3 regions of the Cupriavidus sp. DL-D2 genome follow, and region 1 is predicted to be linked to each of the others. Evidence: predicted binding sites of a transcription regulator. Region 1 holds the regulator's gene; each other region holds the start of a gene.
What was found. Region 1 encodes LexA, which represses DNA repair genes until DNA is damaged. Its sites were predicted from a motif close to ACTGTATNNNNATACAGT; they were not measured.

Region 2: a site for LexA is predicted at 2,064-2,081, ahead of imuA (translesion DNA synthesis-associated protein ImuA). Genes of this name have one in related genera too.
Region 3: a site for LexA is predicted at 7,757-7,774, ahead of ABDB81_RS22260 (putative DNA modification/repair radical SAM protein). Genes of this name have one in related genera too.

Annotation. Positions count from the first base shown of each region.
Region 1 covers NZ_JBDKXK010000028.1:66,900-77,281, forward strand. Annotated here, with positions in the region: gene ABDB81_RS16440 (inorganic phosphate transporter) at 1-871, opposite strand, end outside; gene ABDB81_RS16445 (DUF47 domain-containing protein) at 885-1,511, opposite strand; gene ABDB81_RS16450 (replicative DNA helicase) at 1,681-3,072, opposite strand; gene rplI (50S ribosomal protein L9) at 3,204-3,656, opposite strand; gene rpsR (30S ribosomal protein S18) at 3,687-3,965, opposite strand; gene priB (primosomal replication protein N) at 3,969-4,268, opposite strand; gene rpsF (30S ribosomal protein S6) at 4,289-4,666, opposite strand; gene ABDB81_RS16475 (asparaginase) at 4,781-5,779, opposite strand; gene lexA (transcriptional repressor LexA) at 5,994-6,650, shown strand; gene ABDB81_RS16485 (hypothetical protein) at 6,821-6,991, shown strand; gene ABDB81_RS16490 (hypothetical protein) at 7,993-8,988, opposite strand; gene ABDB81_RS16495 (hypothetical protein) at 9,979-10,284, shown strand; gene ABDB81_RS16500 (hypothetical protein) at 10,327-10,382, opposite strand, start outside.
Region 2 covers NZ_JBDKXK010000033.1:60,676-71,057, forward strand. Annotated here, with positions in the region: gene ABDB81_RS18335 (efflux RND transporter permease subunit) at 1-444, shown strand, start outside; gene ABDB81_RS18340 (DUF2880 domain-containing protein) at 544-933, shown strand; gene ABDB81_RS18345 (DUF1579 domain-containing protein) at 1,051-1,548, shown strand; gene ABDB81_RS18350 (hypothetical protein) at 1,587-1,910, opposite strand; gene imuA (translesion DNA synthesis-associated protein ImuA) at 2,104-2,985, shown strand; gene ABDB81_RS18360 (DNA polymerase Y family protein) at 2,918-4,513, shown strand; gene ABDB81_RS18365 (error-prone DNA polymerase) at 4,532-7,960, shown strand; gene ABDB81_RS18370 (citryl-CoA lyase) at 7,957-8,823, opposite strand; gene ABDB81_RS18375 (CaiB/BaiF CoA-transferase family protein) at 8,820-10,019, opposite strand; gene ABDB81_RS18380 (tripartite tricarboxylate transporter substrate binding protein) at 10,040-10,382, opposite strand, start outside.
Region 3 covers NZ_JBDKXK010000051.1:500-10,881, reverse strand. Annotated here, with positions in the region: gene ABDB81_RS22290 (enoyl-CoA hydratase/isomerase family protein) at 1-780, opposite strand, end outside; gene ABDB81_RS22285 (CoA transferase) at 777-2,030, opposite strand; gene ABDB81_RS22280 (tripartite tricarboxylate transporter substrate binding protein) at 2,072-3,052, opposite strand; gene ABDB81_RS22275 (LysR family transcriptional regulator) at 3,120-4,055, opposite strand; gene ABDB81_RS22270 (BON domain-containing protein) at 4,262-4,789, shown strand; gene ABDB81_RS22265 (UdgX family uracil-DNA binding protein) at 5,038-6,537, opposite strand; gene ABDB81_RS22260 (putative DNA modification/repair radical SAM protein) at 6,534-7,748, opposite strand; gene ABDB81_RS22255 (class II glutamine amidotransferase) at 7,890-8,732, shown strand; gene ABDB81_RS22250 (hypothetical protein) at 8,892-9,350, shown strand; gene ABDB81_RS22245 (LysR family transcriptional regulator) at 9,454-10,371, shown strand.

The sequences.
Region 1 (10,382 bases):
CAACGATGGCGCCGGTAATGGTGTGCGTGGTCGACACTGGCACGCCCAATGCCGAGGCAATGAACAGCGTCAGCGCACCCCCCGTCTCCGCACAGAAACCACCCACCGGCTTGAGCTTGGTAATCTTCTGGCCCATGGTCCGGACAATTCGCCAGCCGCCAAACAGCGTACCGAGGCCGATGGCCACGTAGCAGCTCACGATCACCCACATCGGCGGCTCACCGCCAGAGGCCACGTGGCCGCTCGCGATCAGCAGCATCCAGATGATGCCGATGGTCTTCTGCGCGTCATTGCCACCGTGACCCAGGCTGTAGAGCGATGCCGACACCAGTTGCAGGCGGCGGAACCAGCGGTCCACGCGTGACGGCGGCGTGCGGAAGAACGTCCAGCTCACGATCACCATCATGATCGAGCCGAGCAGGAACCCCAGCAGCGGCGAGATCAGGATGAAGGCCACGATCTTCAGCAGCCCATTGCCCACCAGCGCTCCGGTGCCGGCCTTGGCCACCGCGGCGCCCACCAGGCCACCGATCAGCGCGTGCGACGACGACGAAGGAATGCCGTAGAACCAGGTGATGACGTTCCACGCGATGGCACCGACCAGCGCCCCGAATATCACGTAGTGATCGACGATCGCCACATCGATCGTCCCGGTGCCGACTGTCGCCGCTACCTTCAGATGGAAGATGAAGATCGCCACCACATTGCACATGGCCGCCATGGCCACTGCATGGTGCGGCTTGAGCACACCCGTGGAAACCACCGTGGCAATCGAGTTGGCCGCGTCGTGGAAGCCGTTCATGAAGTCGAACAGCAACGCGAGCGCGACCAGCAGGCCGATCACCCACAAGCTCATTTGTATAGTTTGCATGCCGGTGCGGTTCTCAGGCGTTTTCCAGGACGATGCCTTCGATGATGTTCGCCACGTCCTCGCACTTGTCGGTAATCGACTCGAGCTGTTCGTAGATCGCCTTCAGCTTGATCAGGCGCTTGACGTCGGTTTCCTCGCGGAACAGCTTCGACATCGCAGCGCGCATCACACGGTCCGCTTCCGATTCGAGCTGGTCGATCTGCTGGGCCGTCTTCAGGATGGTGCTGGCATTGCCCATGTCTTCGAGCAGGGCCACCGCGATCTTGACCTGGTCGCAGCACTGCACGCAGATCCGGGCCAGGTGGCGCGCTTCATCGGTCAGGTGGGTCACGTCGTAAAGCGAGATCGTTTCCGCCACGTCTTCCATCAGGTCCAGGATGTCGTCCATGGTCGTGATGAGCTTGTGGATCTCGTCGCGGTCCAGCGGCGTGATGAAGGTCTTGTGCAGCAGGTCGATCGTGTCGTGCGTGACGCGGTCAGCCTTTTTCTCCGTGGCTTGCACGCGGCGGGCATGGGCTTCGGCGTTGGGCAGGTCGTTGACCAGCGCTTCCAGCTCGTGCGCGGCGGTCACCGCACAGTCGGCATGCTGGTTGAAGTATTCGAAGAACTTGCCCTCCGTGGGCATGAATCGACCGAACATGAAATGTCCTTGTGGCGCGCCTCACGGCAGCGCTCGGTTGTGTGGCAAATGGGAGCGGAGCAATCGCACAACAGCCGCCTCGTGGGCGGCTGTCATCAAAGCGCAATATTTTACAGGGTTGCACCGCATGTAGGTGTAACCCCTACGGTGAATATCGCTCAGGTGTCGCTCAGTTGTCGTTATCGAAGAACGCCGGACCGCCGCTGAAGTTGTCGAACTTGGTGAACTGGCCCAGGAATGTGAGGCGAACGGTACCAATCGGGCCGTTACGCTGCTTGCCGATGATGATTTCGGCCGTTCCCTTGTCCTGCGAGTCGGCGTTATAGACTTCGTCGCGGTAAATGAACAGGATCACGTCGGCATCCTGTTCGATGGCGCCCGATTCACGCAGGTCGGACATCACCGGGCGCTTGTTCGGCCGTTGTTCCAGGCTTCGGTTCAGCTGCGACAGGGCGATCACCGGACAGTTGAGTTCCTTCGCCAAGCCCTTCAACGACCGCGAAATCTCGGAGATCTCGGTCGCGCGGTTCTCCCCGCCGCCGGAACCTGACATCAGCTGCAGGTAGTCGATGATGATCAAGCCTAGCTGCCCGCACTGGCGTGCCAGGCGGCGCGAGCGCGCACGCAGTTCCATCGGATTCAGCGCCGGCGTCTCGTCGATGAACAGTTGCGCATCGTTCATGCGTTGGATCGAATGCGTCAGACGCGGCCAGTCCTCGTCGAGCAGACGACCGGTACGCAGGCGGTGCTGGTCCAGGCGCCCGACCGAGCCGAGCATACGCATGGCCAGTTGCACACCCGCCATTTCCATCGAGAACACCGCGACGGGCAGGCCTTGTTCCACGGCCACATGCTCGCCGATGTTCAGCGAGAACGCGGTCTTACCCATCGACGGACGACCTGCCACGATGATCAGGTCACCGGCCTGCATACCGCTGGTCATGCGGTCGAGGTCGATGAAGCCCGTGGGCACGCCGGTCACATCCGTGGAGCTGTCGCGATGGTACAACTCGTCGATACGCTCCACCACCTGCGTCAGCAGCGGCTGGATTTCCTGGAACCCCTTCTGGCCACGCGACCCCTCTTCCGCAATCGCAAAGACTTTCGATTCAGCCTCGTCGAGCAGCTCGCGCACCTCGCGCCCCTTGGGCGCGAAGGCCGCAGACGCAATGTCGTCGGCCACGGTGACCAGCTTGCGCAGCACCGACCGCTCGCGCACGATTTCGGCGTAGCGGCGGATATTGGCGGCGCTCGGCGTGTTCTGGGCCAGCGAGTTCAGGTAGGCCAGCCCACCCACTTCCTCGGCCTTGCCAGACACCTGGAGCATCTCGAACACCGTGATCACGTCCGCCGGCTTGGTGGCGGAAATCAGGCGGGCGATGCTCTGGAAGATGAGGCGGTGATCGAAGCGGTAGAAATCGGCTTCGGAGAGAAAATCGGCAATACGGTCCCAGGCGGCATTGTCCAGCAACAGGCCACCGAGTACCGATTGTTCGGCCTCGATCGAGTGCGGAGGAACCTTGAGACTGTCTAGTTGGGGATCTGCGGCGGGCGCGTTCATGGGGGGCAATTATAGCGGCGGGAGCCAGGCACGAAGCCGGGCCGCAAACAAAAAAGGCAGGAGCGCTGGCCCCTGCCTTTTCGTGCATCGGACGCACCGGCCAGGCCGGCACATCGTTTGCCAGGTACGACTTAGACGTGTTCGCCCAGGACGGACACGTTGATGTCGACCAGCACGTCGGTGTGCAGTGCCACGCCAACGGTGTAGTCGCCCACCAGCTTCAGCGGGCCGTTCGGCAGGCGGACCTGCGACTTCTCCAGCTTGAAGCCTTGGCCTTCCAGCGCTTCAGCGATGTCGGCGTTGGTCACGGAACCGAACAGACGGCCGTCCACACCCGACTTCTGGGTGATCTGAACGGTCAGGCCGTCCAGCTTCTGGCCTTCGGCTTGTGCGGCTGCCAGCTTCTCGGCGGCGGCCTTTTCCAGCTCGGCGCGCTTCACTTCGAATTCGGCGATGGCCGTTTGCGTTGCACGGCGAGCGCGCTTGGTCGGGATCAGGAAGTTACGTGCGTAACCGTCCTTCACACGAACGATGTCACCCAGGTTGCCCAGGTTGATGACTTTTTCCAGCAGAATGATTTGCATCGTGTATTTCTCCTTGCGGTCCCGGGACTATCAGTTCTTGTGCAGGTCGGTGTACGGAACCAGCGCCAGGAAGCGGGCGCGCTTGATAGCCGTGTCGAGCTGACGTTGATAGTGAGCCTTGGTACCGGTCAGGCGGGCCGGCGTGATCTTGCCGTTGTCGCCGACGAAGTCCTTCAGCGTGTCCAGATCCTTGTAGTCGATCTGTTCGACGCCAGCCACGGTGAAGCGGCAGAAGCGCTTGCGCTTGAACAGCGGGTTCTGTTGCTGGAAGCGCTTCTTGTTCTTGTTGTCACGTTTGACGAATGCCATGATTCAATCCTTTTCGTATGCTTTACATCGAGTGATGTGAAAGACCAGTGTCTTGCTGTTGCGGTGCTTGCGCGCCAGGAATCCTTCGCAATCGATTACCGCTTCGAGCGGCAATCTGAGCAGTTGCTGGGCGATGGCACCAATGCCCATCGCCACCACTGCGAATTCCACCTGCCGGGGCGTTTCCGCCTCGACGACCTCGCCGCCATGCTGCAGGATGCAGTTGACGACCGGGACGCCTGCCGGCGTATAGCGCAGCGTATCGCGCTCCGCGAGCGTTGCGGTCAGCCGGAGCTGGTTCACCGCGACACTGCCGTCCGCACTCAGGCGGCGGCTTGGCCTTCCGTGGTCGTTTGCGCAGCCTTGCGGGCTTCTTCGCGCTGAACTTCCTTCATCATCGGCGAAGGTGCAGTCTCAGCCTTCTTGGTCTGGACGATCAGGTGACGCAGCACGGCGTCGTTGAACTTGAACGCGTGTTCCAGTTCAGCCAGCGTTTCCTTGCCGCACTCGATGTTCAGGCAAACGTAGTGAGCCTTGGCCAGCTTCTGGATCATGTAGGCCATCTGACGGCGGCCCCAGTCTTCCACGCGATGGATCTGGCCGTTTTGCGACGTAACGAGCTGCTTGTAGCGCTCGATCATCGCAGGCACTTGTTCGCTTTGGTCCGGATGGACGATAAATACGATTTCGTAGTGACGCATTGACGCTCCTTTTGGATGAGCCACCCGGGCGTCAAGTCCGGTGCGGCAAGGTTGAGTAGCCCGCGAGTATAGTACGGAATGGCCGGACCCCGCAAGATTGGGCCTCTGCCCCGATCAATGCGCCGCAAACGTCGCCTGCAGGCGCACAGCGTCACCCGCGAGCCCGGGATCGTTCGCCAGCACCACCGCCAACAACACGCGCGCCTTGTAAGGATTCAGGTCTCCGGCCGATACGAAGAGACCGACAGCCGGCACAGGCTTGCCCGGCATCGTCACATGACCCGCGCCGGTCCGCGAGCTGCGCACGACGGCGACACCACAAGCCGCCGCGTCGGCCAACGCCCCGGCCAACGTCTCGTGGATCGATCCATTGCCAGCAGCGGCCACTACGATCCCTGTCACCCCGGCCGAGACAAGCGCGTCGACCATCACCCTGCCCGGCTGCGCATAGCTCGCCACGACCTCGACGACGGGCCATGATGCCGGCACGGGCAGAGGCTGTGCGAAAGCTCGCGACACGCGCACGAAACGCACGAAGGCATCCTGGACAAAACCCAGCGGACCGGCGGTCGGCGAGCCGAAGGCATCCACCGCCGACGCATGCAACTTGGCCACATCCCGCGCTGCGTGAATCTCCTGGTTCAGTACGACGAGCACACCCTTTCCGCGCGCCTCCGGACTTGCCGCTACCCGTACGGCATCGAGCAGATTCAAGGGGCCGTCCGCAGACAGCGATGTCGACGGACGCATGGCCGCGGTCATCACCACCGGCACCGGACACGCCTGCGTCAGGTGCAGGAACATCGCCGTTTCCTCAAGCGTATCGGTGCCATGCGTGATGACGATACCGGCAACATCCGGCACACCTGACCAATGCTCAACCCGGCACGCAAGCGTCTGCCAAAGGGAGAACGCCATGTCCTTGCTGTCGACCTGGGCCACCTGCTCGGTCTCGATGCGCGCCACATCGGCCAGCGCGGGCAAGGCTTGAACGAGTTGCGATACCGGAACCGTGGCCGCCTGGTAATGCGCACTGCTGGCAGCGCTACCGGACGACCCGGCGATGGTGCCGCCCGTGGCGAGCACGACAATACGAGGCAGGGAAGCTGACATGTTGTTCGAGGCGTGGATTGGCAGGACGTGGGCGGCGATTGTACCCGGCGAACTTCGACTCGAAATGCGCGGCAAACCCGACTGCGAGGCCCGCGAGGAATTTGCCGAGGTTAAGTCCGCTGCGCAAATTGTGCTTGCACTTCACTCGATACTGTATAAAATCACAGCATACTGTTTAAACATACAGTGCCTCGGCACGAGAGACCGGCGAACCATGGCTACCCTGACACCCCGGCAGCAGCAGATTTTCGACCTAATCCGCAACACGATCCAGCACACCGGCTTTCCGCCGACGCGCGCCGAGATTGCTGCGGAGTTCGGCTTCTCCTCGCCCAACTCGGCAGAGGAACATCTTCGGGCGCTGGCGCGCAAAGGCGTCATCGAATTGACGCCCGGCGCTTCACGCGGCATCCGCCTGAAGGTTGGGCGGAGTGATTCGGAACGTCCGGACCAGCTTTCACTGGCCATGGCCGGCGTGCTGCAACTGACGTTGCCATTGGTGGGCCGCGTGGCGGCCGGCAGCCCGATCCTCGCCGCGGAACATATCGACCGGCAGTATCAGGTCGACGCATCGGTCTTCGATGAACGTCCTGACTACCTGCTCCGCGTACGCGGCCTGAGTATGCGCGACGCCGGTATTCTCGACGGTGACCTGCTCGCCGTGAAGAAAGCCAGCGAAGCTGCCAACGGCAAGATCGTCGTGGCACGGATCGGCGAGGACGTCACCGTCAAGCGCTTGAACAAGCGCGGCGACTCGATCGAACTGATTGCCGAGAACCCTGATTTCTCGAACATCGTGGTGCAGTCTGGACGCGATGAGTTTTCTCTGGAAGGTATCGCTGTGGGCCTGATCCGATCGTCAGGCTTCTGATATCCGCCTGGCGCGGTAGCACGACTCACTGAAATACGTCGCCGCTCCGCGCCAAGACCCAGGCAGCACGGCCGTCTGCCCTGGTCACCCGCTTTGCCTTGCCCATGCCGCCCCGTTTCCGTCGAACGAAGGGTGCGGACTCCTGCTGTCGCAAATTTCGAGGTGCTGCCATGCTGCCATCCCTTCCCGTCGCTTCCCGCCGCCCGGTCAAGCCCGTGCCCTTCCGTCAGATCAAGGGCGTACGCGTCTATCAGGGCGCCCAGCGGCGCACGATGGTCGGCAACATGGCCGCCATCTGCCGAATGCTCGAACTGGCAGAACCGTCCCCCAACGGCCGCTAGCCTCCGCGCCGGGCTAATCCCTCGCATCCCTCGCGCGGCAAGCCTGGCAAAGTCTTGAGGACTTTGTAAAAAGTGGAGTTGCAACCTCACCACGTGTAATTAAGGCTACGCTTACATCAGCCGGAAGCGTGGTTAAATTCACTGGCGCGCAATGCATCACTGGCGCAGTCGCGTCATGCGCAGAACCGGACCTTGTCACCCGCCAAGGCCCGGTTTTTTTTGGCATGCGTGTTACCTTGCCACCTCGCCTTTTAAAGCATAAATCAGGCGAATCTTGATGATCGGGGCTTTATGGGATTTTGAGTAAAACGCGGTGTTGGACGCGGCTTGGTCTCCCGCCATCCAAAGATGCATGCCTTACACGCTACGCTGACATGAAGACAGTATCTGCAGCAGGACAGCAATCGAAAGGACAAGAGGCCCAGTTGCCACAAAAAAATTGAAGGCAGGCTTTTCCCTTTTGACACCACAGTGAGGGCAGGTGGGCTCCTCATCATCTATTTCTTTCTGGCATTCGGTGCACGAAACCTGCGCCATTTCAAACCACCTCCTTACCCGGCCGTCATCTGCCGCATCAATCGAAGATGCGGAATACAAGTCCGGATTGATGCCGTGACGAGACATTGGCCACGACGAGTTAGGGGGCGCCTTGAACGGGTAGAACTGGCCGACCGCTAAAGAGAACCAGAAGTGTTGCGACACGCTGGACCACGCGAACGCGACAGCCGGACCAAAAAAGCAAAATAGCCGCTTGGAAGCGGCTATTTTAGAGTAATTCTTTGGGGTGGCTGACGGGACTCGAACCCGCGACAACAGGAATCACAATCTGAGCCATCAAGCCTTATCCGACATACGTTTCCGGGAGATCGTTGGGAATACTGAAGGTCCAAAAACCGCGAAAACTCTCGTGTTTTTTTTGGCGTATTCCCACCAAAACCACGGGCCAACGCGGCCCTTGAAGTCGGCCACCGGATTCATGCACCACCACGGCGCCGCTACGACTACAGCCTGCCGTCGGCAGGCTTCACAGGCTGTTGGGTGGCAGAAATAATGGTGGCAGTCGTGACTTGCCCTTCAAGCTCTGTAGCGTTCACGCTGAGATACACGGGCGATTTACCCCACTCGGCCTGCTGCAGCGCTCGCACATGCTCTCGGTCGAGACTGTCGTCCCTGAATTTAGCCGTGAACTCGCGCCCATCCCCGAGATAGCGCACCTTGATCCGGAACTCCTCTTCCTTGCTGGTATCGACCGAGAGGATTCGGTAGTTGCCGTTGATCTGAATTTCGTTGGACGTGCGTCGCACGGTCGAGAGTACCTGGCGAGCCTCTGCCTGGGTCAACTTGACGCCATTCAGGTCGATCAGGTCCGCATCGGAAATACCTTTCAGCATCGCCATGCTCGTGGACGCTGCGGTTTCTTGAACAACTGCCAGTTTGGGCTGCGCGGCAAGCGCTTCGGTTACCAGGGCCAACCGCGCCGTCTCTTCCTTCGAGAGGTTCACGAGCTTATCCGCCTCAACGTCAAGCTCCTTTTTCTTGAGCTCTTTGTTGGCGTAGTGCTTGTACATGGTCGTAGCCGCCCAGAGAGTAGCTCCGACTACGCCGAGAATGACGATGTGCGAGGGTTCCATTTTCCCAACGAGGCTAGTTACAAGCTTCTGCGCGAAGTCCGAAAGATCGACGGTGACGAGAGAACTCCCCTCCTCCACCTTTGCCTTAAACTCAAGCTCGGCTTTGTCGGCTTCCTTCAAACTGCGCGCGTCGGGCTGGTCGTAGACCAACTGCGCGTACGTCTTGTTGATGCCATGCTGGAGGTCCAAGAGACCCTGCATGAGGCTCGGCGTAATTGTGCTGTGGTACTCATCACCTTTCAAGGTGACTTGCACTCTCGGCCAATCCTGAAATCGCAGGTGAAAGTCTTGCCCGAGTTGCTCTCCCAGCGCCTTCTTCAACAAGTCGAAGGCATCCTTCTCACTATTGACGACAAACTCCGGCACAGCTTCCCCCGTTGAAATTTTTGGCGGAGTATGCCACGTAGTCGGAAAAATTGTGAATTAAGATCCGCTTAAACCAGTGTTCAACGTGAGCGAGAGCTGTTGTCCGGGGCGGGCTATTATACTGTATATTTATACAGTATCCTCTGCATACCCTTGCCACCACGCCTCCACTGGCTTCCTTGCTCTGCGCCGCAGTCGGTCAATCTACGCCAGCCTCCCGCTCCCAGTCGTCACAGACCACCCGCGGACAAGCTCGCCCAAGCCTGCACTCCAGGCGCATTCTCGGGTGAGGGTATTCATAGGGCACACTGACCACCAATCGCGAACACGTGCGACAGGCGTACCGGTCCCAGACAACGTAGGACGGTATGGGCGGTGCAGGCGGCTGGAATCCGGTTGACATGCAAATACTGTATATCCATACAGTATTTGTCGGCAATCGGGACTGACTTGAGAGCGCAGAGAGCGCCGCTCCAAGATCATCTATCGCAAAACCATTCCCATTGGAAAATTTTCACGAATATGTGGTCTTCAAGCGTGCTGCCGTGAACCCTTGAGCCGCCTGTATTTGCGGGAATGTGATCTAAACGCACATGACGGCGAGGCCACTCATGCCGCTTGTCAAGTCTGTTACAACCTCCTGCTTTCACTATACTTAGCCCACACATTTGACTTGAACCACCACATCTAGTGGCATTTTTGGAGAACAAATGGAAAGCACTGTCAGGGCTCGCTGAGCAATCCGCCGCTTGGCGAGCCAAAAAGGAAAGACCCCGATTGCGCCAAATTTGCATAGGCAACGCAATCAGGGTCTTGGGCGGCGTGAGCCTGAGAAAACGAGGCCCCTTACGGGAAGCTTTCGTTCGGGGGCAACCGGACTTCAAGCATCCTCAAACTCTCGGGCTCAATTCTAGAGGTTGTAACGGGTACAGCAAAACCCGGTTACATGTAGAAATCTGGTGGCATTGACACCAAAAGCGAAATTGAGCTATGACCAACTTCACTGTTCGAGTAGTACTCCACGGCGTGGATGACGATGAGTCCGAACTGTACACGGACCTTCACGACCAGATGCGGAAGCAAGGCTTCTCTCGTCAGATCACGCTGAAAAACAGCGGCACTTGGAAGCTGCCGCCCGCCGAGTACAGCAAGGTTTCCGCCGACGCTGGCTCTACTGTGCTTGCAGCAGCAAAGAAAGCCGCACTTGTCGTAATGGGCAGCGAACTCTCATTCTCTATTGTTCTGACGGAGAGCGAGAAGCCGCGTCTTATCCACAATCTCGAACCGGCCAAGTAACCTGCCGGAGAGGCCGTAGCAATCTCGCTACGGCCTCAGGCATTAACGACGCCTCGCCCTGATCTCCTGCTCGATGTCCGCTAGCCTCTTCCCCTGCT
Region 2 (10,382 bases), on a different contig from region 1:
TCGCTGCGGTACGCCACGCTGATCATCACGGTGCTGCCGTTTGCATCGATCGGCGGCATCATCGGGCTGTTTGTCACGGGCGAGTATCTGTCCGTGCCGGCATCGGTGGGCTTTATCGCGCTATGGGGCATGGCGGTGCTCAACGGGGTGGTGCTGGTGTCGTATATCCGCACGTTGCGGGAGTCCGGCATGTCGCTGCGCAATGCCGTGGTGCGCGGTGCCACGCAGCGCTTCCGGCCGGTGATGATGACCGCCACCATTGCGATGCTGGGCCTGGTGCCGTTCCTGTTCTCGACGGGACCGGGCTCCGAGGTGCAGCGTCCGCTGGCCGTGGTGGTGATCGGCGGGCTGATCACGTCGACGCTGCTGACGCTGGTGATGGTGCCGGTGCTGTATCGCTGGTTCGACGACCGCAAGCCGGAGTCGCGCGACATGTCGGTGTGATGCCGATGATGTGATGTCGATCAGGTAGCCGCATTACAATGGCGGACGGCCGGCATGCATCGCGCGTGCCGGCCGTTTTTTTGTTCTGGAGTGTTCACCATGACAACGCAAACGCGTCGCGGGTTGGCGGCGTCTGTCGCTTTCGTGATGTCTCTGGCGATGCCGGCACTGGCATCGGCCGCATCCGCCTCGGCCCCCGGTCCCGACGGTTCCACCAACACCGAACTCGGCCAGCGCGGCGGCCGCCCCGAAGCACCCGAGGCGCCGTTCGCCTGCATGCAGGCGGTCAAGGCCAAGATGCCCCATCCCGACCAGTTTCGCTGGACGGCCAGCACCACGCGCCGCGTGGCGGAGGACGTCTACAGCGTGGTGGGCGCGGTGGAGTTCGTGAACCAGGCCGGCGAGGCCCGCAAGGGCGACGTCCAGTGCGATGTCATGCGCGCGCCCGGCAACCAGTTCATCGTCCCGAAAATCCGCCTCCCTCAGTAGTTGGAAGACGCCCCGGTCCACATGACATTTCTGTCATGTGGACCGATTCATGTGGACACCGGCGGGATCGTTTCCTAGTCTTGTGTACGTTGTACACATTAACCGAGGAGACGTTGCATGAACACCGAAGTCACCAACGAACATCGCTGGCTGCACAAGCTGGTAGGCAAGTGGATTGCGGAGGGCGAGGCCCAGATGGGCCCTGATGCGCCAGCCGAGAAATGGAAGATTCCCGAGCAGGTCACCCAGATCGGCGACGTCTGGGTGCAGACGCGCTCCGAAGGCGATTTCCCGGGCTGCGGCCCGGCCACGACGCTGATGACGCTGGGCTACGATCCGGCCCGCAAGCACTTCGTGGGTACCTTCATCGGCTCGATGATGACCCACCTGTGGGTCTACGAAGGCGACCTCGAAGCCGATGGCCGCACGCTGACACTACGCGCCGACGGCCCGGCCTTCACGCCGGAAGGCACCGTGGTGGCAGGCAAGATGGCCAAGTACCGCGACGTGATCGCGTTCCAGGACGACGACAACCGCACGCTCACCTCGTTCATGCAGGGCGACGACGGTCAGTGGACGCAGATCATGCAGGCGCGGTATCGAAGGGAAAAGTAAAGGTAGGGAAGGGCGGACCGAGGACCGAGGACCGAGAATCAGGCCCGGTCCAGTTCGCTGCTGTTCCACCACGCTTCCAGCAGCGGCTGGAAGCGGTCATCGGGGGCGGGCGGGACGCGCGTGCTCTTGCGGGCGGCCGGCAGTTGGCGGCCGGTCAGCTGGTAGAAGACGGCGGCCGGCGGGGTGCCGGGGCCGTAGGGTACGTGGTCGATCACGCTCATCTGCCGTGCGGCTTTCAGGGCGCGCGTGGTTTCCTCGGCGCTCAAGCCGCAGGCGTCAGCCAGCGCATCGCGGCGCAATGGCCCCTGGCGCTGCATTCCTTCGATCAGCAGATGCACGCATTCGCGCGTATTCCGTTTCATAGCAACGCATTGTTCCGTACTGCCTGACACTTCACAATGACACTTCACAGTTGTTTGCATTCGCCGGGGCCGGACTGTGGCAGACGCGCAAACATCGTTTTGAAAATGCCATTTGCAGCACATCGGGAGCCTGCCTCTTGCATCGGTGGCGATACTGTATAAACATACAGTATTCGACAAAATCCTATGCATCATGGCTGCGCCCCTGCAGGAGCAGCCGTCGCTTCTGGCGGCGGACCCTGTGCCCCCATCTTCTTCCGTGCATCGCCAGTCGGTGCGCGAACTCGAACATCGCTATCCCGGCCTGTGGCGCGCGGGCCAGCTGGGCCATGCCGGCCGCTTGCCGGTCTGCCCGACCGGCTATGACGCCCTGACCGCCGAGTTGCCGGGCGGCGGGTGGCCGGCGGGCGCCGTGACCGAGTTGCTGCTGGCGCAGGAGGGCGCGGGCGAGCTGCGGCTGCTGATGCCGGCGCTGCGCACGCTGGCCGAAAGCGGGCGGCGCATCGGCTTCGTCAATCCGCCTTACCTGCCGAATGCCGCGGGTCTGGCATCGGGGCTGGCCGAGGGCCTGCCGGCACGTCATCTCTACTGGGTGCGCCCTACCACGGGCGCGACGATGGCTGCGCAGCGCACGGACATGCTCTGGGCCGCCGAGCAGATGCTGCGCAGCCAGGCGTTCGGTGCGCTGCTGGTCTGGCTGGCCGGTGCACGGCCCGAGGCGCTGCGGCGCCTGCAGGTGCTGGCGCAGGCTGGCGATACCGTGGTGTGGGTGCTGCGCCCGATGCGCGTGCTGCACGAATCGTCGCCAGCGGTGCTGCGGTTGGCGCTGTCGCCGCAGCCGGGCAACCTGATGTCGATCGTGTTCCACAAGCGGCGCGGTCCGGTTCGCGATACGCCGCTGCTGCTGCCGCTGGAAGGCATGGCGCATGTGCCGCAGCGCACGGGCCTGCCGGCGGTGGTTCCTGCTCCTGCTGTTCCTTCTGTCGTTCCTTCTCATGTTGTTGCCGATGACGTTCTGGATCGCGGTGCATCTGCCGCGCCTGCCGCTGGACGCGCTGCAGCCGAACTGGCCTGAGCCAGCCGGCGCGGTCTCCCAGCCGCCGAGTCCTTCCAGCCCCGTCACCGGCACGCTGCATCAGCTTCCGGTGGCGGTGCTGGAGCGCGAGCGCGTGGTGCTGGCCAACGGCCCGGCCGTGGCGCTGGGCGTGGGCTATGGCATGCGGCGCGGCGGCGTGCAGGCGTTGTCTGCGGATGTGGTGCAGCTCGAACGCGATCTCGTGGCCGAGGCAGCGCTGATGACCTCGGTGGCGCTGACGCTGCTCCATTTCACGCCGGGCGTGACGATCGATCCCGAACCGGAGTCGGCCACGGTGATGCTCGACGTCACGGCCAGCCTGCGCCTGTTCGGCGGCCATCGTGCGCTGTGCCGCGCGGTGCGCGCCCGTGTGCGGCAGCTCGGCACGTTCGCGCAGATTGGCAGCGGCACCACGGCCCAGGGCGCGGCCTGGCTCGCGCGCCAGCCGGTGCGCAAGACTGCGCGCGGCATCGTGCGGCCCGCGCGGCGTGCGGTGCAGCCTGCGCGCATGCTGCGGCTGCTCGATCGCCTGCCCGTGGATTGCCTGCATGCGCTGGCCGATCCCGAGTGGCTCGAAGGTATCGGCTGCCGCACGCTGGGGCAGGTGCGGGCGCTGCCGCGCGCGGGGGTGTCGCGCCGGCTCGGCACGGGGCTGCTGGCGCGGCTCGACGAGGCGTATGACCAGACGCCCACCGGCTTTGTCTGGTTCGAGGCGCCGCCCACGTTCGCACAACGGATGGACCTGCCGGGGCGCATCGAATCCGTCGACGGCGTGCTGGCCGGCGCGCAGCGGCTGCTGCTGGCGCTGTCGGGCTGGCTGGCCGCGCAGCAGGCCGGGGTCACCCGCTGCGTGCTGGTGCTCGAACACGAACGCTACCGGCTGGGCGAGCAGATGGACACCACGCCGGTAACACTCGCGCTGGCGCAGCCGAGCCGTGACGCCGCGCATCTCTCCAAGCTGTTCCGCGAGAAGCTCGACAAGGTGCATTTCCATGCGCCGGTAGGTGGTCTGGGGCTGCGCGTGGAGACGATGGAAACCTGCGTGCCGCAGAGCGATGCGCTGTTTCCCGATCCGGGCGCTGAGCCGGCCGAATTGGGCCGCCTGATCGATACGCTCGTGGCGCGACTCGGGCGCGACAACGTGCTGCAGCCGCATCCGCTGGCCGACCATCGCCCCGAAAGCGCCAACCGCTGGTGTCCCGTGGACGAGCCACCGGCCCGGCCTTCCGCGCGCGCGTCGGGGCCGTTGCCGCCCGAGCGTCCGCTCTGGCTGCTGGAGTCGCCCCGTGCGCTGCGCGTGGAGAAGCATCGACCCGTGTACCAGGGGCCGCTGGTGATGCTGACGCGTCCCGAACGTATCGAAGCAGGATGGTGGGACGGTGGGCTGGCCACGCGGGACTACTTCATCGCCGAGCGTGAGGATGGGCTGCGCTGCTGGGTCTATCGCGAACGGCCGGGTCGCCCCACGCGCGACGGGCAGGAAGACGGCGGCGAATACCGCTGGTTCCTGCACGGCCTGTTCGCCTGAGCGCCGGGAAGGATCGCCATGCTGCCCGGATTGTCTTCGCTGCTGCCGTCTCTGCCCGACTACGTGGAGCTGCACTGCATTTCCAACTTCACGTTTCTCGATGGCGCCTCGCATCCGCAGGAGCTGATCGAGCGCGCGTTCCAGCTTGGCTATAGCGGGCTGGCGCTGACCGACGAGTGTTCCGTGGCGGGCACGGCGCGCGCGCATCACGCCATCAAGACGTTGCGCGAGGAAATGTGGGAAGCCGTCGCGCGCAGCGCGCGGCGTCTGGCGGCGGGGCAGACGGCGGGGGAGAGCGACGAGGTGGATGAACTCGCAGCCTTCTTGGCCAATGAGGATGACGACGAAGCCGAGGAGGATGACGATGGTGATCCGGCCGGTTTCGGCCACGATCCCGATGCCGCCGTGCGCCGCCACGCCATGCTGGAGACGCTGGCCGCCGCCGCCGATGACTTCAACCTGATCATCGGCAGCCGCTTCACGCTGGCGGCAGCGCCCGGCGATACCGTGCCGCCGCCACGCCTCGTGCTGCTGGCCTGCAACCGCGAAGGGTTCGGCAATCTCTGCGAGTTCATCACGCTGGGCCGCACGCGCGCGGAGAAGGGCAGCTATCGGCTGCATCCGTCCGATCTCTCTGATCCGCAACCCGACCAGTCCCACTTGCGCGGCATGCCCGATTGTCTGGCGATCCTGTTGCCCGACTACTGCGCCGATACCGACGTGCTGCGCGCACAGGCGCGCTGGTGCCGCAACGTCTTCGGCGATCGCGTCTGGATGGGGCTCGAACTATTGCAAGGCCATGCCGAAGCGCTCCATCGCACGCGCTTGCAGGAGGTGTCGCAGGAGACCGGCCTACCGCTCGTGGCGGCCGGCGCCGTGAACATGCATGTGCGTTCGCGCAAGCCGCTGGCCGATGTGCTGACCGCGATCCGGATCGGCCAGCCGCTGCCCCAGTGCGGCATGGCGCTCGCACCCAATGCCGAAGCACACCTGCGCATGCGGCAGGTGCTGTCGCGGCTCTATCCGCGCGAGGCGCTGGCGCAGACACTCCGCATCGCCGCACAGTGCCGCTTCTCGCTCGACACGCTGCGCTACGAGTATCCCGAGGAAATCGTGCCGGCCGGCTATACGCCAATCGGCTATCTGCGCGCGGAAGTCGAGAAGGGGATTCGCGAACGGTTCCCGCACGGCATGGAGCCCGAGTGGGAAACACAGATCGAAGGCGAGTTGCAGCTGATCGAGGAGAAACACTACGAGCCGTTCTTCCTGACCGTGCATGACATCGTGCGCTTTGCGCGGCGCGAGGGCATCCTGTGCCAGGGGCGCGGCTCGGCCGCCAACTCGCTGGTCTGCTACTGCCTGCATATCACCGAGGTCAGTCCGGAGCAGGCCAACCTGCTGTTCGGCCGCTTTCTTTCGCGCGAGCGCGACGAGCCGCCCGATATCGACGTGGATTTCGAGCATCAGCGGCGCGAGGAAGTCATCCAGTACATCTACAGGAAGTACGGGCGCCATCGCGCTGCGCTGGCCGCGTCGCTGATCTCGTACCGCTCGCGCAGCGCGTTGCGCGACGTGGGGCGCGCGCTCGGCATCGATGCGAGCGTGGTGGAACAGGTGGTCAAGGGGCAGGCATGGTGGGATGGCGGCACGGCATTTATCGAACGGATTTCGCGCTATGGGCTCGATCCGGATTCGGTGGCGGTGCAGCAATGGGCCAGTCTGACGGAACAGTTGCGCGGCTTTCCGCGTCATCTGTCGCAGCACGTGGGTGGGTTCGTGATCGCACAGCACAAGCTGTCGCGGCTGGTGCCCATCGAGAACGCGGCGATGAAGGATCGCAGCGTGATCCAGTGGGACAAGGACGATCTGGAGTCGCTGGGTCTGCTCAAGGTGGATGTGCTGGCGCTGGGCATGCTGACCGCCATCCGTCGCGCGCTGGCGATGATCCCGAACCCGGAACCCGAACGCGCCGGCCTGCCCACGCGCATGGAAGACCTGCCCGAGACCGACGACAAGACCTACGACATGATCTGCAAGGCGGATACCGTCGGCGTGTTCCAGATCGAATCGCGCGCGCAGCAGTCGATGCTGCCGCGTTTGCAGCCGCGCCAGTACTACGACCTGGTGGTGGAAGTGGCCATCGTGCGGCCCGGCCCGATCCAGGGGGGCATGGTGCATCCGTACCTGAAGCGGCGCGAGGATCTGCGCCGCACGGGCAAGCTGCCGACCTACTTCGACGATGTGATCCGGCGTGTGCTGGGCCGTACGCTGGGCATCCCGATTTTTCAGGAACAGGTGATGCAACTGGCCATCGATGCAGCCGGTTTCACGCCAGGGCAGGCCGATCAGTTGCGTCGCTCGATGGCCGCATGGCGACGCAAGGGCGGATTGGAAAAGCATCAGGATGCATTGATGCGCGGACTGACGTCGCACGGCTATCCCGAGGCATTCGCCATCGGCATCTGCCGGCAGGTGGAGGGATTTGGCGAATACGGTTTTCCGGAAAGCCATGCCGCCAGCTTCGCCAAGCTCGTCTATGTGAGTGCGTGGATCAAGTGCCATTACCCCGACGCGTTCCTATGCGCGCTGCTCGACAGCCAGCCGATGGGCTTCTACTCGGCCTCGCAACTGGTGCAGGACGCGCGGCGCCATGGCGTGGTGACACAGCCCGTAGATGTGACGATCAGCAACTGGGAAAGCGCACTGGAGCCGCGCCGGCCGAGGCAGCCGCATCGCGATGTGCGGCTGGGCATGAATCGCGTGAAGGGGATGCGCGAAACCGCCGCGCTGCGCATCGAGGCCGCACGGGCCGCGCAACCGTTCGACAGTGTGGAAGACCTCGCCCGTCGCGCTGAACTTGATGCCCACGATATCGACGTGTTGGCCGCTGCCGATGCGTTGCGTGCACTGGCCGGTCATCGTCGGCAAGCCCGCTGGCAGGCGCGCGCAGCCGTGGTGCAGACCTCGCATCGCGATTTGCTCCACGAAGCGCCGCCACCCGAACGCGAACTGGAACTGGCCGCGCCAAAGATCGGCGAGGACGTGGCCGGCGACTACGCCAGTACGGGCCTCTCACTGAAATGCCATCCGCTGACACTGCTACGGCGCCGGCTGGCCGCGCTGAAGTACATCACGGCGGAGCAGTTGACGCGCATCGGCAATGGCCGCCGCGTGCGCGCCTGCGGCATCGTCACGGTGCGGCAACGCCCCGGCACGGCCAAGGGCACCATCTTCACTTCGATCGAGGATGAAACCGGCGCGATCAACGTGATCATCTGGCCGGGACTCGTGGAAAGCCAGCGCAAGGAGGTGCTCGGCGCCACGCTGCTCGGCGTCATCGGCACCTGGCAGCGGCAGGGCGACGTGCGACACCTGGTGGCCGAGGAGCTGGTCGACATGAGTCCGCTGCTCGGCCGATTACTGGTGTCGAGCCGGGATTTTCATTAACGACCGGTTTCTCGACCCGGTACATCCCTTTGCGCCACCCCGTCGTACGTCCAGATGAACTGACGCGGAATCGGGCCCTTGTTGCGGCCGCCTTGCTGGGTCTGTTCCCATGCGTGCGACAGGATGCCCACCGAGCGCGACAGGCAGAACAGTCCGCGCGCCAGCGGGGCAGGGAAGCCGAGTTCCGCGTAGATGACCGCCGTGGCGCCGTCGATGTTCATCGGGATCGGCTTTGCGCGGCCTTCGCCGAGCTTCTGTTCCACGGCGCGGGCGATGGCTGCATATCGACCCGACACCACGCCATCGCAGGCAGCCTGATCCACCAGTTCCAGCAAGCGCGGCGCGCGGGGATCGATGGGGTGGAAGCGATGGCCGAAGCCCGACACGAACTTGCCGTGCAGGTCGCGATAGTCCGCCAGGCCGGCAGTCACGGCATCGGCGAGCGTCATGCCTTCGTCTTCACGGCGCGCAATGTCGTGATAGAGCGCCACGGCTTGCTCGCCCGCCCCGCCATGCACATCGCCGAGCACGTTGACGGCTGAGGCCATCGCGTTGTTGAGACCCACGCCACAGGTGGCGGCCATGCGCGCAATGGCGATGCTGGGCGCCTGTGGGCCATGGTCGACGGCGGCCATCAGCGCGGCGTCGAGCAATTCGCCCTCGCGCGGGGCCGGCAACTCGCCCCGCAGCATCAGCCAGATCATCTGCGCGAAGGAGACGTTGCCGATCAGTTGCTCGATCGGATAGCCGCGATAGCGGATCTCGCCCGGCTTCATGTCGATGATCTGCGTGTGCCACCAGTCCTGCGATGCCTGCTGACCGGCGTCCATTGCCACAGTCGAAGAGGTTGGGGTGTCGCTCATAGCGCGCGCTCCTGTTTCAAGGTGGCAATGTCATCGGCGCCGTAGCCGAGTTCGTGGAGGATGGCGTCAGTGTGCTGGCCCAGTTGCGGCGGCGGGGTATCCACCGACGGCGCCGTGCCGTTGACCTTGAAGCCCGTGCGCACCAGTCGGATATCGCGCCCCACGCCGGGCACATTGGCGAACGCGCCGATCATGCCGCGATCACGTACCTGCGGATGGGCCAGCACGTCGGGCACATCGAGCACCGGGCCGGCGGGCACACCGGCATCGTTGAGCAACTGCCACCATTCCGTGGCGGATTTCTTCGCGAGTTCGGTTTCGAGTTCGGCGGTCAGCGCGGCGCGGTTGGCCAGGCGGGACTGCCGTTCCGCGAAGCGCGGATCGGTGGCGAGTTCGGGGCGGCCGATCACGCGGCACACCGCTTCGAACTGCTCCTGCTTGTTGGCGGCGATATTGAGCGGGCCCTGGCCGGTGCGGAACGTGCCCGACGGGCTTGCCGTCATGTTCTCGTTGCCCATCGGCACGGGGTTCTTGTTCGCGATCAGGTGGTTGGACACCTGCCAGCCCATCGTCGCCATGGTGGCTTCGAGCATCGATACGTCGAGGAAGTAGCCTTCGGTGCGATCCTTGTCGGCCAGCGACGCGGCGATGGCAAAGGCAGCGGTCATGCCGCCGATGGTGTCGGAGACGGGGTAGCCCACGCGCAGCGGCGCGCTCTGTGGATCGCCGGTGATGCTCATCACGCCGGACATGCCCTGGATGATCTGGTCGTACGCCGGCAGGTCGGACAGCGGCCCATCCTGTCCGAAGCCCGAGATTGCGCAATAGATCAGACGGGGGTTGACGGTCTTCAGCGTGTCGAAGCCCAGCCCAAGACGGGTCATCACGCCGGGACGGAAGTTCTCCACCACCACGTCGGCGCCTTCCACGAGCTTGCGAAAGACTTCCTTGCCGCGCGCGTGCTTGAGGTTGATCGTGATCGATCGCTTGCCCGGGTTCTGCGCCAGGAACGATACGCCCATCAGGTTCCGGTTCAGTTCCGGATCGGCGCCGAGCTGGCGCGCGAGGTCGCCCGTGCCCGGCGTTTCCACCTTGATCACCTCGGCGCCCATGTGGGCCAGCTGGTGGCAGCAGAAGGGGCCGGCCAGCACATTGGTGAGGTCGAGCACGCGGATATTGCGAAGCGGCTTTTGCATGGTGTCTTGCCTGTCGGGGTTCAATCGACGCGGGCGCCCGATTCCTTGACGATGGCGCCCCAGTGCGCGTTCTCGCTCTTGATGAAGGCGGCCAGTTCCGCCGGCGTGCCGCCGCGCGGTTCGCTGCCTTCGTCGTGCAGCTTGGCGATGGTGGCCCGCTGCTTGAGCGCCTTGTTGATTTCCGCGTTGACGCGCGCGATGACTTCGGGCGAGGTGCCGGCCGGTGCCACCACGGCTTTCCAGTCTTCGGCCTGGAAGCCGGCGTAGCCCTGTTCGGCCACGGTGGGCACGTTCGGCAGCAGCGCCACGCGCTTGGCGGAAGTCACCGCCAGCGCGCGCAGCTTGCCCGCCTTGATCATCGGC
Region 3 (10,382 bases), on a different contig from region 1:
CCCCGGCGGCCTTTTCTCCACAAACGCCTCCACCCCCTCCCGGAAATCTTGGCTGCCATAGCAGCGGCGCACCAGATCGTCGGTATCCGCCACGGCCTCGACGGTTTGGCGGCGCAGAGCTTCCTTGACTACCGCTTGCGTCACGGGTGCGAGCTTCGCCAGTCGCTCGCAGAGCGAAGCCAGTTCGGCGTCGAGGTCTTCGGCGGATCGAACGAATTCCAGGAATCCGCAGGCCATCGCTGCGTCGGCATCGAGAATCTGCGCGAGCAGCAGCATGCGGCGCACGGGCTGCAATCCCCATGCCGCGCGCAGCTTGGCGAGGTTCAGCGCGGAGAGCGTGTTGCCGAGCGTGCGGGCAATCGGCACGCCGAAGCGGGCATTGGGGGTGGCGATGCGGAAATCGCAGGCGGTGGCGATGGCCAGGCCGCCGCCCACGCACCAGCCATCGACCACGGCCACGGTAGGCATGGGGAGCGATTCGACGAGGCCGATGCCGGCGTCGATCTGCTTTTCGTAGTCGATGCCGTCGTCGCCGCTCTGGAACGCCTTGAACTGGGCGATGTCGGTGCCGGCCACGAACGCCTCGCCGCCTGCGCCCCGCATCACGACCACGCGGATGCCTGCACCGCCGTCGCCGGCCAGATCGCGGCAATGTTGGCCCAGTTGCTCGTACATCGTCCACGTCATCGCATTGCGCGCGGCGGGGCGGTCGAAGGTCAGCGTGGCCACCTGCCCGGAGACGAACAGGCTCACACGGCCAGTATCCTGATCGCCGCTCATGCGCCGAACGCGCCGGCTGCGGCCAGCGCCTCTTTTTCGTCCTGTGCGATGCCGAGTTCGGTCAGTACCTCGTCGGTGTGCTGGCCCAGCAGCGGCGGATGGCGACGTACCTGTTGCGGCGTGCCGCCCATCTTCACCGCGAAGCCGATATTCGGGACCTTGCCTTCGATCGGATGGTCGATCTCGATGCGCATCTGGCGGTGCTTGCCATGCTCGCTGTCGAAGGCTTGTGGATACGTCAGGATCGGGCCGGCCGGAATCCCTACTTCGAGCAGCGATTCGATCCACTCGTCGCTGGTCTTCTGCGTGAAGGTGCGTTCGAGTTCGGCAATCAACGGCAGCCGGTTAGCCAGCCGCAGCGCCACGGTTGCGAATCGTTCGTCGGCCAGCAGATCGGCGCGATCCAGCGTGTTGCACAGCAGTTGCCAGAGCTTCTGGTTGGTGGCGCCCATCACGAAATAGCCATCGGCGGATTTCATGGCCTGGTAGGGCGCGCTCATGCGGTTGGCCGTACCCAGCGGCTCAGGCTCGCGCCCCGTGCCCCAGTACTCCGAGGTGTCCCAGATCGAGAACGCCATGGCCGAGTCGAACAGCGATGCGTCCACGTACTGGCCCTTGCCGGTTTCCTTGGCGCCGATGTACGCGGCCAGCATGCCGTAGGTGGCAAACAGCGCGCAGCCGATATCCGCCACGGGCACGCCGCATTTCACCGGGGCGTCGCCGGGATAGCCGGTCACGCTCATCACGCCCGACATGGCCTGGGCCATCAGGTCGAAGCCGGGACGCTTGGCCCACGGACCGGACTGGCCGAACCCAGAGATGCTGACATAGACCAGTTTCGGGTTGATTTCGGCCAGCGTCTCGTAGTCGATGCCGAGCCGCTTCATCACGCCGGGACGGTAGTTTTCCACGAGGATGTCGGCGGACTCCGCGAGCTTGTACAGCACCTCGCGGCCGGCCTCGGTCTTGAGGTCGAGCGTGACGCTGCGCTTGTTGCGGTTCATGTTCAGGAAGCCCATGCTGTCCGGCCCCTTCATCTTGAAACCCATGGCGCTGCGCGTCTGGTCGCCGCCATCGGGGGGCTCGATCTTGATCACGTCGGCACCCAGGTCGGCCAGCAGCATGCAGGCATAGGGGCCGGCCATCACCTGGCACACGTCGAGCACGCGCACGCCGGCCAGCGGCAGAGGACGCGCCTGTGCGTCGGAAGTCGAACCCGTGGAGGCGGCGGAGGTATTGAATGGCGTCATCGTTGAATTCCGTGGCAATGCATGTTCTGGGGGAGGGCGCGTCAGACTTCGGCCTTGACGCCGGCCTGCTTGACGACCTTGCCCCATTTGGCGGCTTCCGACGCGATGAACGCGCCGAACTGCTGGCTGGTGCCGCCCGAATCCTCGGCGCCGAAGCTCTTGAGCTTCTCGGCCACGTCGGGCATGGCCAGCGCGCGGTTCACATCCTGGTTCATGCGCTGCACCAGCGCGGGCGACATGCCTTTGGGACCGACCAGCCCGTACCACGACGCCGCATCCAGACCCGGAAACCCGGATTCCGCCAGCGTCGGCACGTTGGGATGACTGGCCGCGCGTTTCAGGCGCGTCTGGGCGATGGCGATGACCTTGCCCTGCGCGATGAATGGCGTGGCCGCAGTCATCGTGTCGAACGCATAGTCGATCTGGCCACCGAGCAGATCGGCAATCAGCGGGCCCGATCCCTTGTACGGCACGTGTACCACGTCGATCTTGGCCTGCATGCGGAACAGTTCCAGCGCCAGGTGCTGGGCAGAGCCGATGCCCGACGAGCCAAACGAGATCTGGCCCGGCTTCTTCTTGCAGAGCGCGACGATATCCTGCACCGAGCGCACCTTCTGCTCGGGCCGGCACGTCAGCATGTTGGGGGTAACCCCAACCATCGAGATCGGGGAGAAATCGTTGACGGGGTCGTACTTGACGTCGAGCAGCGCCGGACCGATGGCGTGGCTGTTCACGTGCGCCATCAGCAGCGTGGTGCCGTCCGGCGGCTGCTTGGCCACGTAGGCGGCGGCAATCGCTCCCGTCGCGCCCGGCTTGTTCTCCACGAGGACGCTGGTGTTCCACATCATGCCGAGCTTCTGGCCGATCACGCGTGCCAGCACATCGGTGCCGCCACCGGGCGCAAAACCCACCACGATGCGGACCGGGCCGTTGATATCGGCGGCGCGGACCAGGCTGGGGAGGGCCAGCGAGGGGAGGGCCAGGCCAGCCGCTGCCCCGAGGATGAACTGTCTGCGCTGCATGAGGTGTCTCCAATATGGGAATCGTTATGGATCCCATCATGGGCGCGGCGGGCAGCGCGGGCTATCGTTATTTGGGGGATTCTGGTTTCGCATTTTGCGCAAGCACCGCCAGCACGCTCAACGCCGCGGAGGAAAGCGCGTCGCGCGGACGGTGGCACAACACGAATTCGCGCGCTGCCCACGGCTCGGCAATCGGCACGCGCACGAAATGGCTACCGCTCGCGATGACGGCGGCGATAGCCTCCGGCATGACGCCTGCGCCCAGGCTCTGCGCCACAAGGGCGGCAATGCTGTCGAAGCCGCCCACGCGCATGCGCATCCGGGGCACACGACCCGCTTCCTCGGCCAGCCGGTCGAGCATGATCGAAATCGCAGAACTCTCGCCCAGCGTGATCAGGTCGCAGTCGAGTACATCGTCGAGCGTCACCTTGCGTCGGCGCGCCAGCGCATGTCCCTTGGCCACCACCAGCACCAGACGATCCGTGCGATACGGTTCGATCGGCAGGTCCACCATGCCAAGGCTGCCCTCATAGATGCCGATGTCGACCGTGCCCCGGCGTAGCGCCTGCTGGACTTCCTGGCTGTTCATCTCCTGCAGGTCCACGCGCACGCCCGGACAAACGGCGGCGCAGCGCTGGATATCGAACGGCATGAACTGGATCACGGCGGACTTGGGCGCCGCCACACGCACCACACCGAGATCGCCGCCCACATAAGACGCGGCATCGTCCTGCATGCGTTGCACGGTATGCGTGATGCCGCGCGCGTGCGCCAACAGCGCACGGCCCGCCTCGGTCAACGCCATGCCATGCGGCAGGCGCTCGAACAAGGCCACGCCAAGCTGGCCTTCCAGTTCGAGCACGCGCCGCGACGCCGCTGCGGCGGCCAGGTGCAAGCGCTCGGCGCCGCGCGTGATGCTGCCGAGTTCGGCCACGGCGATAAATAGCTGGACGGTGGTCAGGTCGAAATGCAGGCGGGCAGGGCGGGGCGGCTGGGTATTCACGGGGGGCGGGCACGTCCTTTGAAAGGTGCTGAGAGTCTACTCCTGCACCTCCCCGCTGAATGTCCGGTACGACCCCAATGCAGGATTTACCGGCTGAGAACGCGACTGACGACGTGCAATCCGTTGCCACGCAAGGATCTGGCGGGGTGGCACGGTCGATGCGTCGCCATGCCCGATGACGACAACCGCTCGAAAGGAGTTTTCAGATGGCCACGCAAAAGCCCACGCTGACGGACTACCACTACGGCGGCCATAGCGCCGTACGCGATGATCGCAACAACCTGCCGGAGGCGCCTGTGAGTGAGGCGTCCGGCGCGGTAAAACCGGCCAGCCATGACAATCTGCCCGATACACCCTATGTGCCGCATGGCGGTAAAGAGCCTGATGGCGTGGAGCGCTACGGCATGTACGGCGTGGCGCCTGGCTCGGCTGCGCCCGAACCGCTGGTCACTGGCACGCGGCCGGTACCGGGTCCGGCATCGCTGGGGCAATACGACAACAACGATATGGACGCCGTGGCGCCACTCAGCGATCTGCAGCGGCGCGAAGTCCTCGACGAACAACTCGCCACCCTCGTCGATCCCGGCGTGGTGACGGCAGACTTTTCGGATGGTGTTTGCACGCTGCACGGAACGGTGCGCGACGCAGCCACGCGCGAGCAGGTCGAACGCGTGGCGCGAGAGAGTCTGGCAAGGTGCGAGATTCGAAGTGAGGTGAAGGTGGGGGTGGTTTGAGTCTAGGGATCTTGCTGGTTTTCTCCCCTCTCCCGCGTGCGGGAGAGGGGAGCACCCCGTAAGCCGGGAGAATACGTCTCACCGCTCCACACTCACCCCGACATCCACGACCCCATAGGTTGTCACCCCGGATTTCCCATCGTCATAGCCTGTCCGGGAAGCGCAGCCGCTGATTGCGCCGAGCAGAAAAAGCGCGGCGAGCGCGCAGGAAAGTGACTTTCTCATCGTGATCCCAGCGATGGCTCAAATCACTCCGACGCCGAAATGACCGGAAAAGTTTCTTCCTCGGCCAGCCTGTGTGCCTGTATCAACGCCGACTGAATTGCAGCCTCCACATTGGCTCGCGCCTCCAGCCCCTCTACTCGCAGCGCATACGAGGGATGCCACGTCGCCACGATCCACGTATCGCCTAGCCGCATCGGGGCGGCCATGGCGTCGGCGAGCCGGATCTTCTGCCGCACCACCGCGCCCAGCGCCGTCGCGCCCAACGTGACAATCACCCGAGGCCGCACGCGCGCCAGTTCCTCGTCGAGCCAGTGCGCGCAGGCTTCTACTTCGCGCTGTCCCGGCGTCTTGTGCATGCGCCGCTTGCCGCGCGCCATCCATTTGAAATGCTTCACGGCATTGGTCAGATAGAGGCTGTCGCGCGACACCCCCGTACCACGCAGCGCCGCGTCCAGCACCTGCCCAGCCAGACCCACGAACGGCTCGCCCGAGAGATCCTCCTGATCGCCGGGTTGCTCGCCCACCACCATGATCGGCGCTGTATCGGGACCACGCCCGGGCACCGCCTGGGTGGCGTGGCGCCAGAGATCGCAACGCCGGCACTGGTCGAGCGAAGTCGGCACCGGGCGGACGGGCAGGGCCTGTGCAGCATCCACTGCCACCTGCTTGCCGCGCATGCTGCCGACCGTCGCCGCCTGCCCCACGCGCTGCGCGCCGTTTCGTGCGTCGGCAATCATGGCGGGAATCAGCACGGCCTCGGGCAGGCCCTTCCAGAAACGAACGGGCATGTGCTGGTGCAAGGCCGCTTCGTTGAGGCGAGCCGGGTTGAAGATGTTCTTGTAGTACGCCATCCAGAGCGGCTCGATCTGGTCCGCGCCGGCGCGGAAGGCGCCCGGATCGGGTGGGGCGGCCGAGTAGCGGACCTCGCGGCCATCCCAGGTTGCCGCACCGTCCGGCGTGCCGATCCACCACGTGGCCTCGCCCATCCGTCGCGCGAAATGTCCTGCCGCGTACGCCAGCACATCGTGGTCGGGCTCGTACCACGCCAGGTATTGAGGCAAGTCATCGCCCGCGCCGACTCGCATGTCCGGCCGCCGCTCCTGAAAACGCACGTAGGCAATCATGTCGTGTTGCGCCCGCCGCACGGCCTTGGCCATGGCGTAGAGCCGCGCGCCATCCTCATCGGCGGCCGATGCCACCGCGCGGTCGCCCTGTGCCCATCGCCACAACACCCGATACAGGAACGCCCAGCGCTGGGCCGCGCGATGCTGTGCGGCGTCGCGGAGCAGGGCGGCGAGTTCCCTGGAAATCCGTACGGCCTGAATCGCGGCGCCTGAGTGGCTGGCAGCAACGGCCGGTGCGGCGCCCATACCCAACGACAGTTGTCCCGGCGTGGAAGTCGAAGCTTCACCACCGGCATCCCACGGCACCGCTTCTGGCGGCAAGCCCTGCGACAGCGCACGCAGCGCCCACTCGCGCCAACTGGCGTAGTCCTTGATGGTGGCGGGCGCGATCTCGCTCATATCAAAGACAGTTGCTGTGGCGCGGGCGCCAAGGCGCGGCGCAATTGCTCGGAGGTGGGCTCGGCCAGCGCGGGCTTGTAGTCCTGCGTGACCACGAACGGCTTCACGGTATCCATCGCGCACCGCAGCCGGATCAGATCCTGATAGCGGATGGCCCGCGTGCGTCGCAACTCCGCCAGGCGCCTGGCGTTCCGCATGCCGATGCCGGGCACGCGGGCGATCAAACGCTGCGGCGCACGGTTCAGATCCACGGGAAAGGATTCGCGATGCGCCAGCGCCCACGCGAGTTTCGGATCGATGTCGAGCGGCAGGTCGCCGCCGGCCTGGAACAGTTCCTCGGCCCGGAAACCGTAACCCCGCAGCAGGAAATCGGCCTGATACAGCCGATGTTCGCGCAGCAACGGCGGCGCCTGCGAGGGCACGGCAGACGGGCTGTCGGGGATCGGACTGAACGCCGAGTAGTAGACCCGCTTGAGCTTGTAGGCGCCGTAGAGCGTCTGGGCGGTCTGCAGGATCGTGCGGTCGTCAGCCTCGTCTGCGCCGACGATCATCTGGGTGCTTTGACCCGCCGGGGCACGCGCCGCAGCGGGTGTTTTCTCGACCTCGGCTTCCTCCTGCGCCAACCGGATCGATCCCATCGCCCGCTTGATCGTATGGACGTCCTTCTCTGGCGCCAGGCGCTGCAGGCCGGCGTCGGTGGGTAGCTCGATATTGACGCTGAGTCGGTCCGCGTATTGCCCGGCTTCACGAATCAGGCGTGGATCGGCGTCGGGAATCGTCTTCAGATGGATGTAGCCCCGGAACTGGTGCTCCTCGCGCAGCGTCCGCGCCACCTGTACCAGTTGCTCCATCGTGTAGTCGGCGCTGCGGATGATGCCCGAACTCAGGAACAGCCCGTCGATATAGTTGCGACGATAGAACTCCAGCGTCAGGTCCACCACCTCGCGCGGCGCGAAGCGGGCACGCGGCACGTTGCTGGATCGACGATTCACGCAGTACTGGCAGTCGTACTGGCAAAAGTTGGTGAGCAGGATTTTCAGCAGCGACACGCAACGGCCATCCGGCGTGAAGCTGTGGCAGATGCCGGCGCCCGTGGTGGCGCCCAGCCCGGCACGGCCTTGCGAATCGCGTTTCGGGGCGCCGCTGCTGGCGCAGGATGCGTCATATTTCGCCGCATCCGCCAGGATTTCGAGTTTCTTGAGCAGTTCCATGACTGAATACTGTATGGATGTACAGTATTCTACGTGACCTGCGTCATAGCGCAATCTCCAGTTTTCCTACTTCACGAAACGGCCATGCTTGCTATTCTGGAAGTGAAGATATCGTTACCAAGACAGTAGAGGAGGGGCATCATGTGCCGCTGGCTGGCCTATTCGGGCCGTTCCGTGCCGCTGGAAGCCGTGCTGTTTCAGCCCGAACATTCGTTGATCGATCAGAGCCTCAATGCGCGGCTTGGACATACCACTACGAATGGCGATGGGTTCGGCGTGGGGTGGTACGGGCGGCATTCGGAGTTGCCATTCCGGTATCGTTGCCTGCACCCCGCATGGAGCGACACGAACCTGCGCGAGACGGCGCGGGCAGTCAGGGCGCCGCTGTTCGTGGCCCATGTGCGGGCCGCCACCGGCACGCCGACGCAGGAAACCAACTGCCATCCGTTCCGGTTCGGCCGATGGCTGTTCGTCCATAACGGCCTGATCCGCGAGTACCCGCAATTGCGCCGCGAGCTGATGCTGGCGGTGGCGCCTCACCTGTTTCGCTGGATTGAAGGATCGACCGATTCCGAAGTCATGTTCTTCCTTGCCCTGACCTTCGGCCTGGAACGTGATCCGCGCGGGGCGCTGGAGCAGATGGCAGGGTTGATCGAGGAAGTGGCGCGGCGCTGCGACGTGCAGCATCCATTGAACATGACTGTCTGCGTCACCGACGGCAAGCAGATCGTTGCCGTGCGTTACTCCAGCGAAGGCGCCTCTCGCTCGTTGTTCCACAGCACGTCATTCCGGCAATTGCGTGCCTTGTATCCTGACGATCCACGCATCATCGCGGCGGGCGACGATGCCTTCCTCGTCCTGTCCGAGCCGCTGATCGATGTTCAGGACGTCTGGGAAGAAATCCCGGAATCCACCATTCTCATGGCGCGCGGCGGCGCCATCGAGCGGCAACGATTCAAGCCACGGGTGCCGGAACTGGCCTGAAGGACGTGAGGGCGCGCAACCGGAATGTCGAGCAGGTCTGCCGTTGCTGCGCCTTGCCGTTTCATTTCTGAAACGTTGACTTTCTGAAGCGGGTGTTTCGATAGGGAATCGGCAACGTTATGCTTTCGGCGCTAACAACCATGACTGAGGCTTCGCGCCATGAGCCAGATAGGCAGCATCACGCAGATTCATTCAACGCCGAGATACACGTCGGTTCCTCCGCAGTCCGAACCAGTGACTGCACAGACTGCAGCGAATGATGCCGATGGTCAGGCGCCTGGTGTGGAAGACACCGAGCGACCGCCTGAAGTGAAGGGAACGGAGGCCGGAGCGAGCGGCGAAAAGAAATCCGCACAGTCGGAAACTGCCGATTCGATCAAGGCTCAGATCGAGCAGATGCAGAAGCAGCTCGCCGAATTGCGGGAACACTTGCAAGCCGTGCAGTCGGAACAGCGCGATGAGCGCGAGAAGGCGGCAATGGTCGCATCCATGGAAACCCAGATGGCGATGCTGCAGTCCTCGATCATGGTTGCGACCATGAAGCTCGCGGAAGCCATGGCGAACGAAGGCAGCGATATTCTGGACCGCACAGGCGGCTACCTTCCGCCCGCCAGGTAACGCCACAAGAAAAAAGTAAAACGTACCGGACGATGCGTAGCGCCTTGCGCGCGTCATGCGTGGCGGCGTCGCAGCCATGGCATCGTCACGGTGCGCAAGCAGAATGAGCAAGTTACCCGATTTCGAAGGTTTGGCGATGTTTGCCAAAGTCGCGGAGGAGGGCTCGTTTGCCGCCGCCGCGAGAGTCATGGATGTGTCGGTGCCGACGGTGTCCCGGGCGATAAGCAGGCTGGAAGACCGCCTCGGCGGCAGGCTTCTTAACAGGACCTCACGCCAGCTATCGCTGACCGAATTCGGCCATCAGATGGCCACCAAGGCCGCGGAAATCTATCGGCAGGCCGAAGTGGTAGAGCATGAAGCCCTGGAACTGTCCGAGAACCCACGCGGACGCGTGCGCATTGCAATTCCGATGTCCTTTGGTCTTCGCTGGGTGGTTCCGATACTCCCCAGGCTGATGGACAAGTATCCGGAGTTGTCTCTGGATCTGCACCTGTCCGACGCAACGGTGGATATTGTGGCGGAGGGTTTCGATGCGGCGTTGCGCATCGCTTCGCTGCCAGATTCCTCGCTGGTCGCCCGCAAGATCTGCTCGGTGACGCAATATCTCGTGGCGTCGCCAGCTTATCTTGAAACGCATGGACGCCCATCCCATCCCCGCGAATTGGCCGTGCGAAAGTGCCTCAGCTATGCGTATCGGGCACGCACCCAGGTCTGGCAGTTCACGCACGACAGTGGATATCAAGAGGAGGTGGTGCCATCCGGCCCGCTTCGCGTCACAAACTCCGAAGCGATGGTTCCCATTTTGCTGGAGGGCATTGCCATTGCAGAGTTGCCCGAGTTCATCGCTGGAGAGTACCTGGCGAATGGACGCCTGGAAAGGATTCTTCCGGAGTGGAACATGACGCGGGGCGGACTTTATTTTGTCACCCCATCTGCGCGGAGCAAGCCGGCAAAGATTCGTGCAGTGTCAGACTTCTTTGCCGAGCATCTGTCCGAACCGGCGTGGCGATGGCCACAGTAAGAATTCAGTCG